DNA from 3 places in the Streptomyces sp. NPDC006283 genome. Region 2 is predicted to be linked to each of the others. Evidence: riboswitches for the same ligand, from Rfam matches in the RefSeq annotation. Region 2 holds a riboswitch; each other region holds the start of a gene.

Region 1 (4,817 bases), on a different contig from region 2:
TGTGCCAGCAGCGCCACCGCGTCGTACGGACGGACCTCGGGATTCCGGGCGGTCGCGCTCGCGACGAGCTCGTCCAGCTCGACGGCGAGGGCGGGAAAGAGCGCGGAGGGCGCCGGGATGTCCGCGCTCAGATGCTGGAACAGCACCTGGGCGGGGGTGTCCCCGGCATGCGGCTTCGAGCCGGTCAGCATCTCGTACAGCACCACCCCGCACGCGTACACATCGGCACGGGTGTCGGCGGTTCCGTACTCGATCTGCTCCGGGGCGAGGTACGAGACGGTACCGAGGACGGTGCCCGACGTGTTCGTGACGGAACCGACAGCGCGCACGAGACCGAAGTCGGCGACCTTGACCCGGCCGTCGTCCCCTATCAGCACGTTCTCCGGCTTCATGTCCCGGTGGACGAACCCGGCCCGGTGCGCGGCGCCGAGGGCGGCCAGCACGGGCTCCAGGATGTCCAGCGCCGCACGCGGCTGAAGCGCGCCGCGCTCGCGCAGCACGTCACGGAGGGTGCAGCCCTCGACGTACTCCATCGCCAGATAGACGTACGCGCCCTCGGCGCCCTGGTCGAAGACCCCCACCACATTGGGGTGGGCCAGGCGCGCCACGGACTTCGCCTCGCGGATGAAGCGCTCCACGAACGAGGCGTCCGTGGCGAGGTCCGGATGCATCACCTTGAGGGCAAGGACCCGGTCGAGACGGGTGTCGACGGCCCGGTAGACCGTGGCCATGCCGCCGACGGCGATGCGCGCATCGACGCGGTAGCGGCCGTCGAGCAGCTGCCCGACGAGAGGGTCCTGGAGGGTCGTATCCACGCGCCGATTCTACGAGCCGGGACGGACAGGGCCGACGGGCCGGGCAGAGCCGGGCCACGACTGCAGCCGAGCTGTGACGCGCGGACGTCCCCCAGGCCCCCATGCCGCAGGAGGGTGGCCCGCAAGGCCACCCCCTCGGCCCCCTCAGAACGCCGGCCGCTCGGGATCCAGTGCCGCGACACCCTCGACCGGCGACGACGCCTGTGCGAAGTGCCGCCGCGGAATCCGTCCCGCACAAAACGCCAGCCGCCCGGCCTCCACGCCCCGCCGCATCGCTTCCGCCATCAGCTCCGGCTCCTGCGCCCGCGTCACCGCCGACGCCAGCATCACAGCCGCGCACCCCAGCTCCATCGCCAGCGCCGCGTCCGACGCCGTGCCGGCGCCCGCGTCCAGAATCACCGGCACGCCCGCCTGCTCGACGATCAACTGGAAGTTGTGGGGGTTGCGGATGCCGAGCCCGGAGCCGATCGGTGAGCCCAGCGGCATGATCGCGGCGCAGCCCACGTCCTCCAGCTTGTGCGCCAGCACCGGGTCGTCGTTCGTGTACGGCAGGACGGTGAAGCCGTCGTCGACGAGTGTTTCCGCCGCGTCCAGCAGCTCGACGCCGTCCGGCAGCAGCGTCCGCTCGTCCGCGACGACCTCGAGCTTGATCCAGTCGGTGCCCAGCGCCTCCCGTGCGAGACGCGCGGTGAGGACCGCCTCACCGGCGGTGAAACACCCGGCGGTGTTCGGCAGGACCCGGATGCCGAGCTTGTCCAGCACGGACAGGACGGAACCCTGAACGGTCGGATCGAGGCGCCGCATCGCGACGGTCGTCAGTTCCGTGCCGCTCGCGACGAGCGAGCGTTCGAGGACGTCGAGGCTGGGCGCCCCGCCGGTGCCCATGATCAGACGGGAGTCGAACGTGGTCTCCCCGATGGTGAAACGGTCGTCGGCCACGACGGATCAGCCTCCCTGCACTGCGGTGAGAACTTCGACACGGTCGCCGTCGCCGAGCGGGGTGCCGGCCCACCGGCTGCGCGGGACGACGGTCTCGTTGAGCGCCGCGGCGACTCCGGAGGGCGCCGCGGTGAGCGCGGCGACGACGGCGTCCAGGGTGGTGCTGTCGGCGAACTCTCGGACTTCGCCGTTGACAAAGACGTTCATGCGGGCTGCTCCTGGAGGACGGAAGAGAAGCGGCGGGGGGAGAAGGGCCGTGCCACCTCGGGCAGTTCGCCGCTCACCAGCGCGCCCGCCAGTGCGTCGCCGGTGACAGGTGTCAGCAGCACCCCGTTGCGGTAGTGCCCGGTGGCCAGCAGCAGGCCGGGCAGCTCGGTGAAGCCCAGCAGGGGCGCGTTGTCGGGGGAGCCGGGCCGCAGTCCGGCCTGCGTCTCGACGAGAGGCAGCTCCGTGATGCCGGGCACGAGCTCGTGCGCGTCGCGCAGCAGTTCGTACACCCCGCCCGCGGTGACCGTCGTGTCCCAGCCGAGCTCTTCGCTGGTCGCGCCGACCACCAGCTCGCCGTCCTTGCGTGGCACCAAATACACATGGCTGCCGCGCACCACCGCCCGTACGGTGCGCGAGAGGAACGGCGCGTAGGGGCGTGGCACGGTCAGCCGCAGAACCTGGCCCTTCACCGGCCGTACGGGCGGAAGTACGTCCGCCGGTACGCCCTCCAGCCGTCCGCTCATGCTTCCCCCGGCCAACACGACCTGCCCCGCGGCGAGTTCGCCGCCGTCGGCGAGTACGGCTCCGGCCGCCCGGTCGGCGGCCACCACCAGCCGCTCCACCCAGGTGCGGCGGAAGTCCACACCGGCCCGCTCGCAGGCGACGACGAGCGCGGCGGTCAGCCGGCGCGGGTCGACCTGGTGGTCGCCGTCCACCCGCAGCCCGCCGCGTACGCCGGGTGCCAGCATCGGCTCGAGGCGGCGGCACTCACGGCCCGTGAGCCACTCGGACTCGAGTCCCGAGCGGTGCTGCAGGGCGTGCAGTTCGCGCAGATGCGCGCGGTCGTCGGCGTCGAGGGCGACGGCGAGCGTGCCGCAGGAGCGGTACCCGACCTGCCGGCCGCTCGCTTCCTCGAGTTCCGCGACGAAGGCCGGGTAGCGGCGGGCGGACTCGAGGTTGAGCCCGAGCAGGGTCTGCTCGCCGTAGTGGAGTTCGGTGACGGCGGCCAGCATCCCGGCCGCGACCTGAGCGGCCCCGCCGCCCGGTTCGGGGTCCGCGACGGTCACGCTCAGCCCGCGCTGCGCTGCGCGCCAGGCCGTGACCAGACCGATGATCCCGCCCCCTATGACAAGGACGTCAGGGGTGCGTCGAGTACGAGACATGGGCGTCCAGCCCCTCCCTTCGCCGGCATGACCCGGATCAGGTTCGTACGGTCGGAGGCCGCCAGCCTCCCTCTCAGCCCGGTGCGTCCGGGCTCCCGCGAGTGCCTTACGGTGGCCACCCTAACCTCCCGCCCCGACACGCAGTAAGGGAGCCGCAGCAGTGGCCAGGACGCTCGACGGACTCGTTCTCTCACCGGTCGCCGACCAGGCTCCGGGCCAGGTCGGCACCCGGACCCGGTTCACGTACCACGAGGAGCGGGGCCGGATCTGGGCCGAGTACGAGGGCGGTGACGTGGTCCGCGGACACCTCGTGGGCACCCGGGAGGGCGACCGTCTCGACTTCCGTTATGTGCAGTTGAAGACGGACGGCGCCACCTCCTCGGGGCACTGCGTCTCCACGGTCGTGGACCTTCCGGACGGCCGTGTGCGCCTGGAGGAGACCTGGGAGTGGGAGTCCCAGGAGGGCAGCGGGACGAGCGTGGTGGAGGAGCTGCCTTCCTGACTCTCTGTCAGGTACGTAAGGTGTGCGGGTGGACGAACGGCAGCAGCAGACAGCGCCGCGGCGGCGCGTGGTGATCGTCGGCGCGGGCATGGCGGGAGTGCAGACCGCGGTCGCGCTCCGGGAGCAGGGCTTCACCGGCCCGGTCACCGTGATCGGCGCCGAGCCGCACCAGCCGTACGACCGGCCGCCGCTGTCCAAGGCGATCCTGCTCGGCAAGGCGGAGGACTCGGCCTTCGACATCGACTTCGAGGCCCTCGGCGTCGAGCTGCGCCTGGGCGTCGAGGTCACCGGCGTGCGCACTTGCGCGCACGAGGTGGACACCGCGGCCGGCCCCGTCCCGTACGACGTCCTGGTCCTCGCCACCGGCGCGGAGCCCGTCACGCTGCCCGGTACCCGGGGCGTACCGGGCGTCCATCTGCTGCGCACCCTCGACGACGCCGCCCGGCTGCGGCCCCTGCTCACCGAGCAGCACGACATCGTCGTGGTCGGCGCGGGCTGGATCGGCGCGGAGTTCGCGACCGCGGCCCGTCAGGCCGGCTGCGCCGTCACCGTCGTCGAGGCCGCCGACCGCCCGCTCGCCGGCACCATGCCCGCGGAGGTCGCCGCCCCGATGGCCGCCTGGTACGGGCAGTACGGGGCGGAACTCGTCACCGGCGCCCGTGTGGCCACCGTCGAGCCGGGCGCCGTGGTCCTGGCCGGGGGCCGCAGGATTCCCGCCGGCGCCGTCGTCGTCGGTATCGGGGCACGGCCCGCCACGGGCCTGCTCGAGGGCTCCGGCATCGAGCTCGGCCCGGACGGTTCGGTCGTCGCGGACCGCCACCTGCGTGCCTCCGCGCCCGATGTGTACGCCGTCGGAGACTGCGCCTCCTACCCGTCCGGCCGCTACGGCGAGCGGCTGCTGGTGCATCACTGGGACAACGCGCTCCAGGGACCGCGCACCGTCGCGGCGAACATCGTCACGCACGCGGCCGGGGAGCCCGGCCCGGCCGCCGAGGTGTACGACCCGGTGCCGTACTTCTGGTCGGAGCAGTTCGGCCGGTTCGTCCAGTACGCGGGCCACCACGCCGCCGCCGACGACCTGCTGTGGCGGGGCCGGCCCCACGAGGACACCTGGTCGGTGCTGTGGCTGCGCGGAGAGGTGCTGGTGGCGCTGCTCGCCGTCGGCAGGGCCCGTGACCTGGCCCAGGGCCG
Region 2 (4,817 bases):
GCCCGGAGCGGGTGCTCACCTTCCTGCTGCTCACCGTCGTCAGCGACACCGGGGCGTACGCGGTGGGCTGGCGCTTCGGCACGCACAAGCTCGCGCCGCGCATCAGCCCGGGCAAGACCCGCGAAGGACTGCTCGGCGCCGTGTCGTTCGCGATGGCGGCGGGCGCGCTGTGCATGCAGTTCCTGATCGACGACGGCACCTGGTGGCAGGGCCTGCTGCTCGGCCTTGCGGTAGCTGTCAGCGCCACGCTCGGCGACCTGGGCGAGTCCATGATCAAGCGTGACCTGGGCATCAAGGACATGGGCACGCTGCTCCCCGGCCATGGCGGCATCATGGACCGCCTGGACTCGCTGCTGCCGACGGCACCGGTGGTGTGGCTGCTGCTGGTGGTGTTCGTGGGATCCGGCTGACTCCGCGCGACCCGTGCGGACGCTCCGGGTGCACGTACGAGGTACGGGGAGGGGGCCGCCGCCCGTGAGCGGCGGCCCCCTCGGCGTCCCTCGCCCCTCCTGGTACCGCGCCTCACCTCGTCGCGCGCCCGGCGGAGTCACGCTTCTCGTTGTTGCTGAGCGCCTTGGTGGCGACCACACCTACGACAATCAGACCGACACCCAGCCAGACGCCCGCGTCGTCGAAGATCAGAACGGCGACGCCGAGCGGAACGAGCAGGCCCGCCATCGGCAGCAGCAACGAGCTCAGCGACCGGCGTGGACCCCCGCGCACCTTCGCCCGCACACGTTCCGGATACCACTCGGTGAAGCGCACCGCGGCGATGATGGCCAGGATCTGGATGATCCAGCCCGTCCACAGGTTGTTCGGGTTGTGCAGCACGAGATCGCCGTAGCCGCCGGCGATCGCGGCAACGAGGAACGCCAGTCCCCACGCGCCGGTGATCGCGTAGTTGGTGGACAGGAACTGCGGCGTGTTCCAGTACGCGCGGTCGACGCGCTCCCGTGCGTACTGGATGGTGAACGGTACGCCCACCGCCATGGAGCCGAAGGCGATCGCCGCCAGGGCCAGGTTGGAGATCTCGCCCGCGTAGGTCTCGAGCCATCGGGAGGTCCCGTCCGAGGCGACGGCGCCGATCACGGCCAGCAGCCCGAAGAACACCACGTCGGACAGTTCGAGGATCTTGAGGGAGGCGCCCGGCCGGACGATCCGGCCGGCGACGACGACGACGAGCGCCGTCGCGAGCGCGAGTCCTACGGCGACCTCGAAGCGCCCGGGACCGACCAGGACGGAGAAGATGATCCACGGTGCCATCCCGACGACCGGGGAGTCGAGCACACCGGCCGGCCGGCCTCGGAGCGCACTCTCGCTCGGGGCGTTCATACACGGCTCCTTCCGCAGGTGAGTGCCCCGTTTCCCAGCCTGACCCTGCCCGGCGGGCCCCGCGAGACGTAGCGGGCCGCCCCCCCCGCGTCCCGCGAGATACAGCGGCCGACGCCCGCCGCCCCACGTGCGGAAGGGCAACCGGCCGGGTCTGCGACACTGGATGCACCATGCCCAAGCCCGGAGAACTCACTTTCGTCGCGCCCCGCGGAGCCAAGAAGCCCCCGCGGCACCTCGCCGACCTCACGCCCGCCGAGCGCAAGGACGCCGTCGCCGCGATCGGCGAAAAGCCGTTTCGCGCCAAGCAGCTGTCCCAGCACTACTTCGCCCGGTACGTCCACGACCCGGCCCAGTGGACCGACATCCCCGCGGCGGCGCGCGAGAAGCTCGCCACGGAGCTGCTGCCCGACCTGATGTCCGTCGTGCGGCACATCTCGTGCGACGACGACACGACCCGCAAGACCCTGTGGCGCCTGCACGACGGCACGCTGGTCGAGTCCGTGCTGATGCGCTATCCGGACCGGGTCACCATGTGCATCTCCTCGCAGGCCGGCTGCGGGATGAACTGCCCCTTCTGCGCCACCGGGCAGGCCGGCCTCGACCGGAACCTGTCGACCGCGGAGATCGTGCACCAGATCGTCGACGGCATGCGCGCGCTGCGCGACGGCGAGGTCCCCGGGGGACCCGCCCGGCTGTCCAACATCGTCTTCATGGGCATGGGTGAGCCGCTCGCCAACTACAGGCGGGTCGTCGGAGCCATCCGTCGTCTCACGGACCCGGAGCCCGACGGGCTCGGTCTCTCGCAGCGGGGCATCACGGTCTCGACCGTCGGTCTCGTGCCCGCGATGCTGCGCTTCGCCGACGAGGGCTTCAAGTGCCGTCTCGCCGTGTCGCTGCATGCCCCGGACGACGAGCTGCGCGACACCCTGGTCCCGGTCAACACGCGCTGGAAGGTCCGCGAGGTCCTTGACGCCGCCTGGGAGTACGCCGAGAAGTCGGGCCGCCGTATCTCCATCGAGTACGCGCTCATCCGCGACATCAACGACCAGGCGTGGCGCGGCGATCTGCTCGGCCGGCTGCTGAAGGGCAAGCGGGTTCACGTGAACCTGATCCCGCTCAATCCGACGCCCGGCTCGAAATGGACGGCCTCGCGCCCCGAGGACGAGAAGGCGTTCGTCGAGGCGATCGCCGCCCACGGTGTACCGGTCACGGTCCGGGACACCCGTGGCCAGGAGATCGACGGGGCCTGCGGACAGCTGGCGGCGACCGAGCGCTGAGCCGGGCCCACGGGCCTCGGCCCGTCGGCCATGGCTGATACTGTGCCCTGTGCGTTCGCACAAATGAACAACGAAACATTCCGACAGGGGAGCGCACCAGAGCGCTGAGAGTGCGGCGAGGCCTTCACGGCCACGGGCCGCAGACCCTCGGACCTGATCCGGGTCATACCGGCGTAGGGAGTCAGCATCATCATGAACAGCCATCTTCGGCGTGCCGTCGGCGCCGCACTCGCGGGTACCCTCGGCATCTCCGTCCTCTCCGCCTGCGGTGAGAAGTCCGAGGACAAGGGCTCCGGGCCCGACGCCGCGGGCGCGTCCAAGACCGTCACCCTCGTCAGCCACGACTCGTTCGCCGCTTCGGACGCCGTGCTGAAGGAGTTCACCCGGCAGACCGGCTACACGGTCAAGGTGCTCAAGAGCGGTGACGCGGGTGCCGCGCTCAACAAGGAGATCCTCACCAAGGGTTCCCCCCAGGGCGACGTCTTCTTCGGTGTCGACAACACCCTTCTCTCCCGCGCGCTCGACAACGACCTCTTCACGCCGTACGAGGCCAAGGGCCTCGACCGGGTGGCCGACGAGGTGCAGCTCGACGCGGGCAAGCACCGCGTCACGCCCGTCGACTCCGGCGACATCTGCGTCAACTACGACAAGAAGTTCTTCGCCGACCGGAAGCTCGCGCCCCCGAAGACCTTCGCGGACCTCGCGAAGCCCCAGTACAAGAACATGCTGGTCGTGGAGAACGCCGCCACTTCCTCGCCGGGCCTCGGCTTCCTGCTCGGCAGCGTCGGCGAGTACGGCGAGTCCGGCTGGCAGGGCTACTGGAAGAAGCTCAAGGACAACGGCGTCAAGGTCGTCGACGGCTGGGAGCAGGCCTACAACGAGGAGTTCTCCGGCTCCGCCGGCGGCAAGAAGGCGAAGGCCGACCGGCCGCTCGTCGTCTCGTACGCCTCCAGCCCGCCGGTCGAGGTGCTCTACTCCGATCCGCAGCCGGCCGAGGCGCCCACCGGTGTCGCGACGGGCACCTGCTTCCGCCAGATCGAGTTCGCCGGTCTGCTCAAGGGCGCGAAGAACCAGGCGGGCGGCAAGGCGCTGCTGGACTTCCTGATCGGCAAGCAGTTCCAGGAGGACATGCCGCTCAACATGTTCGTGAACCCGGTGATCGAGGACGCGAAGCTGCCGGAGCTGTTCACGAAGCACGGCGCGGTCGTCGAGCAGCCCGAGACCGTCGCCGCGGACACCATCGCGAAGAACCGTGAGCAGTGGGTCCGGTCGTGGTCCTCGCTCGTTGTGAAGTAAGGAAGTCCCTGCGCGGGAACGCGACGCGGCTCGGCCTCATGGCCGTGCCCGTCGCCTTCTTCGCCGTCTTCTTCGCCTATCCCGTTACCGCGATCGTCGGCCGCGGCCTCCACCTCGACGGCCAGTGGCAGTTCGGCCGCTTCGCGGACGTGCTCGGGCGTCCGGACATCCGGGACGTCCTGTGGTTCACCACCTGGCAGGCGCTCGCCTCCACCGCGCTGACCCTGCTGATCGCGCTGCCCGGTGCGTATGTGTTCGCCCGCCTCCAATTCCCGGGCAAACGGCTGTTGCGTGCGGCGGTCACCGTGCCGTTCGTGCTGCCGACGGTCGTCGTCGGCACGGCGTTCCTCGCGCTGCTGGGGCGCGGCGGACTCCTCGACGAGATGTGGGGCGTCCGGCTGGACACCACCGTGTGGGCGATCCTGCTCGCGCACGTCTTCTTCAACTACGCCGTCGTCGTCCGCACGGTCGGCGGCCTGTGGTCCCAGCTCGATCCCCGCCAGGAGGAGGCGGCCCGGGTGCTGGGCGCGGGGCGTTTCGCCGCCTGGCGGCGGGTGACCCTGCCGGCGCTGACACCTTCGCTGGCGGCCGCCGCCCTGATGGTCTTCCTCTTCACGTTCACCTCCTTCGGTGTCGTGCAGATCCTCGGCGGCCCTTCGTTCTCCACCCTCGAGGTGGAGATCTACCGGCAGACCGCCGAGTTCCTGGACCTGCCGACCGCGGCCGTGCTGACCCTGCTGCAGTTCGCGGCGGTCGGCGCGGTCCTCGGTGTGCACGCCTGGATCGTCAGGCGTCGCGAGAGTTCCCTGCGGCTCGTCGACCCGGCCCGGACCGCGCATCCGCCGCGCGGAGCGGTGCAGTGGGCGCTGCTCTGTGCCGTGCTGGCCACCGTCGTCGTACTGCTCTTCACTC
Region 3 (4,817 bases), on a different contig from region 2:
ATGCTTCTACTGATCTTCATCGAGCAGAACTTCGGACCGCACATCGAGCAGAAGTGCGCGGTCTTCGCCGGCTCTGCGGGCAGCGTCTCGTCGTGGAACTCCCTGGCCGTGTCCGGATCGAGGGCCAGATTGAATTGGTCCTCCCACCGGAACTCGAAACGTGCGTCCGACAACGCGTCGTCCCACTCCTGGGCGCCCGGGTGCCCCTTGGCGAGGTCCGCGGCATGGGCGGCGATCTTGTACGTGATGACGCCGGTCTTGACGTCGTCACGGTCCGGCAGGCCCAAGTGCTCCTTGGGCGTGACGTAGCAGAGCATTGCGGTACCCCACCAGGCGATCATGGCCGCCCCGATGCCTGACGTGATGTGGTCGTAGGCGGGCGCCACGTCCGTGGTGAGGGGGCCGAGCGTGTAGAACGGCGCCTCCTCGCAGATCTCCTGCTGGAGGTCGATGTTCTCCTTGATCTTGTGCATCGGGACATGGCCCGGGCCCTCGATCATCGTCTGCACGTTGTGGCGCTTGGCAATGGTGTTGAGCTCACCGAGCGTCCTCAACTCGGCGAACTGCGCCTCGTCGTTGGCATCCGCGATCGAACCGGGGCGCAGCCCGTCGCCGAGGGAGTACGTCACGTCGTAGGCGGCGAGGATCTCGCAGAGCTCCTCGAAGTTCTCGTACAGGAACGACTCCTTGTGGTGCGCCAGGCACCAGGCCGCCATGATCGAGCCGCCGCGCGAGACGATGCCGGTCTTGCGCCGGGCCGTCAGCGGCACATAGCGCAGCAGCACTCCGGCGTGGACCGTCATGTAGTCGACGCCCTGCTCGGCCTGCTCGATGACCGTGTCCTTGTAGACGTCCCAGGTCAGGTCCTCGGCCTTGCCGTCCACCTTCTCCAGCGCCTGGTACAGCGGCACCGTGCCGATCGGGACGGGGGAGTTGCGCAGCACCCACTCGCGGGTGGTGTGGATGTTGCGGCCGGTGGAGAGGTCCATGACCGTGTCGGCACCCCAGCGGGTCGCCCAGGTCATCTTCTCGACCTCCTCCTCGATGGAGGACGTGACCGCGGAGTTGCCGATGTTCGCGTTGACCTTCACCAGGAAACGCTTACCGATGATCATCGGCTCGATCTCCGGGTGGTTCACGTTCGCCGGCAGCACGGCCCGGCCGGCCGCGATCTCCTCCCGCACCACTTCGGGGGAGACGTTCTCGCGGATGGCGACGTACTCCATCTCCGGCGTGATCTCGCCACGGCGGGCGTACGCGAGCTGTGTCACCGCCTGCCCGTCGCGGCCACGGCGGGGCTGGCGCGGGCGTCCCGGGAAGACGGCGTCGAGGTTGCGCAGCCCCCCGCGCGGCGAGGTGTGCTTGATCCCGTCGTCCTCCGGCCGGACCGGCCGCCCCGCGTACTCCTCGGTGTCGCCGCGGCCGATGATCCAGTTCTCCCGTAGCGGCGGCAGCCCGCGGCGGACGTCGGTGTCGACGTTCGGGTCGGTATACGGGCCGGACGTGTCGTACAGCGTGACGTCCTTGCCATTGGTGAGATGCACCTTGCGCACCGGCACGCGGAGGTCGGGGCGCGATCCCTCGACGTATCCCTTGTGCCAGCCGATGGACTTCCCGGCCTCGTCGTTCTGGTTCGAGGCAGGCGTGCGTGCGTCCGATACGGTCATGAGACCTACTCCCTACGCCGGCATTACCCGGTAACAGGTTCGGCGGTCGGCGCAGCTGGTCCCGTACGGATGTACGAAGGTCAGCGCCCTCTCAGCCCGGTGCTCCGAGCTCCCGCGTGTGCAAAGGTGCCACCACGCTAGCGTCATGTCTGGCGCGCTGAACAGAGGGCCCCCGGCTTCTTGCGATGATCGACCCGTGACCTCATCGCCACAGTCCCCAGAACCGCACGGCCAGGCCCACGGCCATGGGCACAGTCACGGACCCGCCGCCCCGGTGTCCCGGCACCTACGAAGGGTCATCGCAGCCGTACTGATCCCCTTCGCGACAGCCGTCCTCGTCGGGCTCGCGGTGCTGTGGCCGGGAGGCGCGCCCGGCCACGAACGCACCGGCGTCGGCTTCGACCGGCAGACCGAGCAGGGCAAGGTGGTGCGCGTCGAGAAGGTCGACTGCAAGGACGTCAACGCCGCACAGGTCCCACCGACCGGCGACACCTCCACGCCCCAGGGACGCGAGGCCGTGGCCGCGCAGCAGGGCCGGTGCGCCAGGGCGACCGTCGAGGTCACGAGCGGCAAGGACAAGGGCCGGACCTTCGTCGAGATCGTGCAGCCGGACGCACCACGGCAGTTGAGCGAGGGACAGGGCGTCGTCGTCGCGTACGCCCCCGACGCTCCTCGCGATCTGCAGTACTCGGTGACGGACGTGGACCGTGAGTTCCCCATGGCACTGCTCGCGGGGATCTTCGCCCTCGCGGTGGTGCTCGTGGGCCGGATGCGCGGAGTGATGGCCCTGATCGCGCTGGCGGTCTCGTTCGCCGTGCTGACGCTGTTCATCCTGCCGGCGATCCTGCAGGGCTCGGATCCGCTGATCGTCGCGGTGGTCGGGGCGAGCGCCATCATGCTGATCGCGTTGTACATGTGCCATGGGGTGACGGCGCGCACCTCGGTCGCGGTGCTCGGCACCCTGATCTCGCTTCTGCTGATCGGGCTGCTGGGTTCCCTGTTCATCGGCTGGGCAAGCCTGAGCGGGAACACGGACGACAACACCGGCCTCATCCACGGCCTGTACCCGGGCATCGACATGAGCGGTCTGCTGCTGGCCGGCGTCATCATCGGCTCCCTCGGCGTCCTCGACGATGTGACGGTGACCCAGACCTCGGCCGTCTGGGAACTGCATCAGGCCGACCCGGGCATGGGTCCGCGCGCCCTCTACCGCGCCGCGATCCGCATCGGCCGCGACCACATCGCCTCGGTCGTCAACACGCTCGTACTCGCCTACGCGGGCGCCGCGTTGCCCCTGCTGCTGCTTTTCTCGATCGCGCAGTCGGGCGTGGGCGCCGTGGCCACCAGCGAACTGGTGGCGGAGGAGATCGTACGGACCCTGGTGGGCTCGATCGGCCTGGTCGCCTCCGTACCGGTGACCACCGTCCTTGCCGCCCTGGTGGTCTCGGCCGACCGTCCGCAGCCCGCAGAGGAACCGGCCGGGTCACCAATTCTGGGCGGCAGGGGGCGGCGGCGAAAGAAGTGAGTGCACGAGCCGCACCGATGGGGCGTCAGCCGGCGTTCTCCTCGGCCAGGATGCGTCCGAGCGCCTCTTCCAGACTCACTTCGCAGTCACCCAAGGAGAGCTCCTGACCGATCGGCACCAGCTTGTCCGTACGGTCGAGGAAGGCCACGAGCGGTGCCGCGCCCGCGCGGAACAACGCCGAGTCGGCGCCGACCCGAAGCCGGATACGAACGTCCGACAGACTTTCGGGACCGACGGGCGCGATGTGCACATCCCCGTCCCCGCTCGGCCCGTTGATCCCGTCGAGCAGCAACTCCCGCCCGAATGCCCAGGTCACAGGTGCGTCGCCGGGAAGGTGAAAGGTCATCCGCACCGCGTACGGATCCCAGGTCTCGTAACCCAGCTCCACCGGAATCCGGAAGGAGAGCTCCTCGGAGACGAGGAAGCTCATCAGTACCTCGGCCTGGACCGACTCGCGCATCACATACCCCGCAGTAATGAAGCAATGAATGAACCCGTGCTGGCAAAGCAAGAAAACGGCCAGGAACGATCCCCCTAGGCCCTCTTGACGTAATCGTCCTCGAAGCGCTAGCAGATCACAAGGAGTGATATTTCAGATACTGATAGAGAAGGCAAGTGACCCCAACAGCCCACCGATTCCGTTCCTCAGCTGCTCCACCGCAGGGAGCAATCTGGCTTCCTGGTGAAGGGGAAGAGAAATGGCCATCGTTGCGACGACAGGGCCGGTGGTGATCGGAATGGCGGCGCAGACCGTGCCGAGCGCATACTCCTGACGCTCCACGACCGGCGCCATGGACCCACGCGACGCGAGCCGTTCGAGCAGTGCGCCCCGGTCACGCACCGTGTGCGGCGTGACGGGCTGAACGGGATGGCGGTCGAGGTGGTCACGGCGGGCGGACTCGTCGAGCTGGGCGAGAAGACACTGGCCCAACGCATGCGCGTGGCCGGTCTCGCGGAAGTCGGCCCATTCGGCGACGGCCGGCGCGTAGGGCGTGTCGGAGACCGCGACGATGTCGATCTCGCCTTCGCGGTAGACGGCGAAGTAGACGGGTACGCCGATGGCGTCCCGCCAGTGCGCCAGCGACTCCTCGAGCGTGCTGCGACGATTCTGCAACGAGCCGCCGGAGACGAGCCGTTCGATGGCGTTGCCGAGGGCGTACACCCCGTTCTGGCGCCTCAGATAGTCGCCGTGGGTCAGGGTGCGCAGCAGGTGATAGGCGGTCGGCAGGGGGATGCCGGCCGCTCGCGCCAGCAGCTTGGCGGGAGCGCCGTCCGGATGCGCGCCTGCGGCCTCCAGCAGCCTCAGCGCCCGTTGCACGGAACTGATCAGGGTCGGTGCAGTGGCATTCGTGGCCCCGGCCACAGGTCACCCCCAGGCGTGGTGACGGGCAGCGAGCCCGCCCGCGGGGTCCGCCCCCGCGCGCCCGCCGCATCCCCGGGCCCTGAACGGCCGTTCAGCTCAGGACACCTCGGAGCGCTGATGAGAGCCGTGCTCCGATATCTCCCGAGGGCGGCAGAGATGAGCCACTGTAATGGCAGCGTCGGCCGGGGAACGGGGATCGACCGGCGGTTCCCCCGGCCGGGCTAACGGCCCTTCGCCACGGCCCCGGCGTCCCTACCAGTCA

The links. Region 2 has a riboswitch for thiamine pyrophosphate ahead of ABZ070_RS19465 (thiamine ABC transporter substrate-binding protein). Riboswitches for the same ligand answer to the same signal wherever they lie in the genome.
Region 1: another riboswitch for thiamine pyrophosphate. It lies ahead of thiO (glycine oxidase ThiO); the one in region 2 lies ahead of ABZ070_RS19465 (thiamine ABC transporter substrate-binding protein).
Region 3: another riboswitch for thiamine pyrophosphate. It lies ahead of thiC (phosphomethylpyrimidine synthase ThiC); the one in region 2 lies ahead of ABZ070_RS19465 (thiamine ABC transporter substrate-binding protein).

What each region holds. Positions count from the first base shown of each region.
Region 1 covers NZ_JBEXRZ010000070.1:17,762-22,578, forward strand. Annotated here, with positions in the region: gene pknB (Stk1 family PASTA domain-containing Ser/Thr kinase) at 1-815, opposite strand, end outside; gene ABZ070_RS16965 (thiazole synthase) at 960-1,754, opposite strand; gene thiS (sulfur carrier protein ThiS) at 1,761-1,961, opposite strand; gene thiO (glycine oxidase ThiO) at 1,958-3,124, opposite strand; TPP riboswitch at 3,122-3,233, opposite strand; gene ABZ070_RS16980 (hypothetical protein) at 3,285-3,626, shown strand; gene ABZ070_RS16985 (FAD-dependent oxidoreductase) at 3,715-4,817, shown strand, end outside.
Region 2 covers NZ_JBEXRZ010000087.1:15,789-20,605, forward strand. Annotated here, with positions in the region: gene ABZ070_RS19450 (phosphatidate cytidylyltransferase) at 1-410, shown strand, start outside; gene ABZ070_RS19455 (hypothetical protein) at 523-1,332, opposite strand; gene rlmN (23S rRNA (adenine(2503)-C(2))-methyltransferase RlmN) at 1,503-2,609, shown strand; TPP riboswitch at 2,685-2,806, shown strand; gene ABZ070_RS19465 (thiamine ABC transporter substrate-binding protein) at 2,802-3,905, shown strand; gene ABZ070_RS19470 (iron ABC transporter permease) at 3,944-4,817, shown strand, end outside.
Region 3 covers NZ_JBEXRZ010000013.1:61,566-66,382, forward strand. Annotated here, with positions in the region: gene thiC (phosphomethylpyrimidine synthase ThiC) at 1-1,667, opposite strand, end outside; TPP riboswitch at 1,660-1,793, opposite strand; gene ABZ070_RS05145 (YibE/F family protein) at 1,813-3,192, shown strand; gene ABZ070_RS05150 (SsgA family sporulation/cell division regulator) at 3,218-3,652, opposite strand; gene ABZ070_RS05155 (IclR family transcriptional regulator C-terminal domain-containing protein) at 3,785-4,555, opposite strand; gene ABZ070_RS05160 (DUF5326 family protein) at 4,808-4,817, opposite strand, start outside.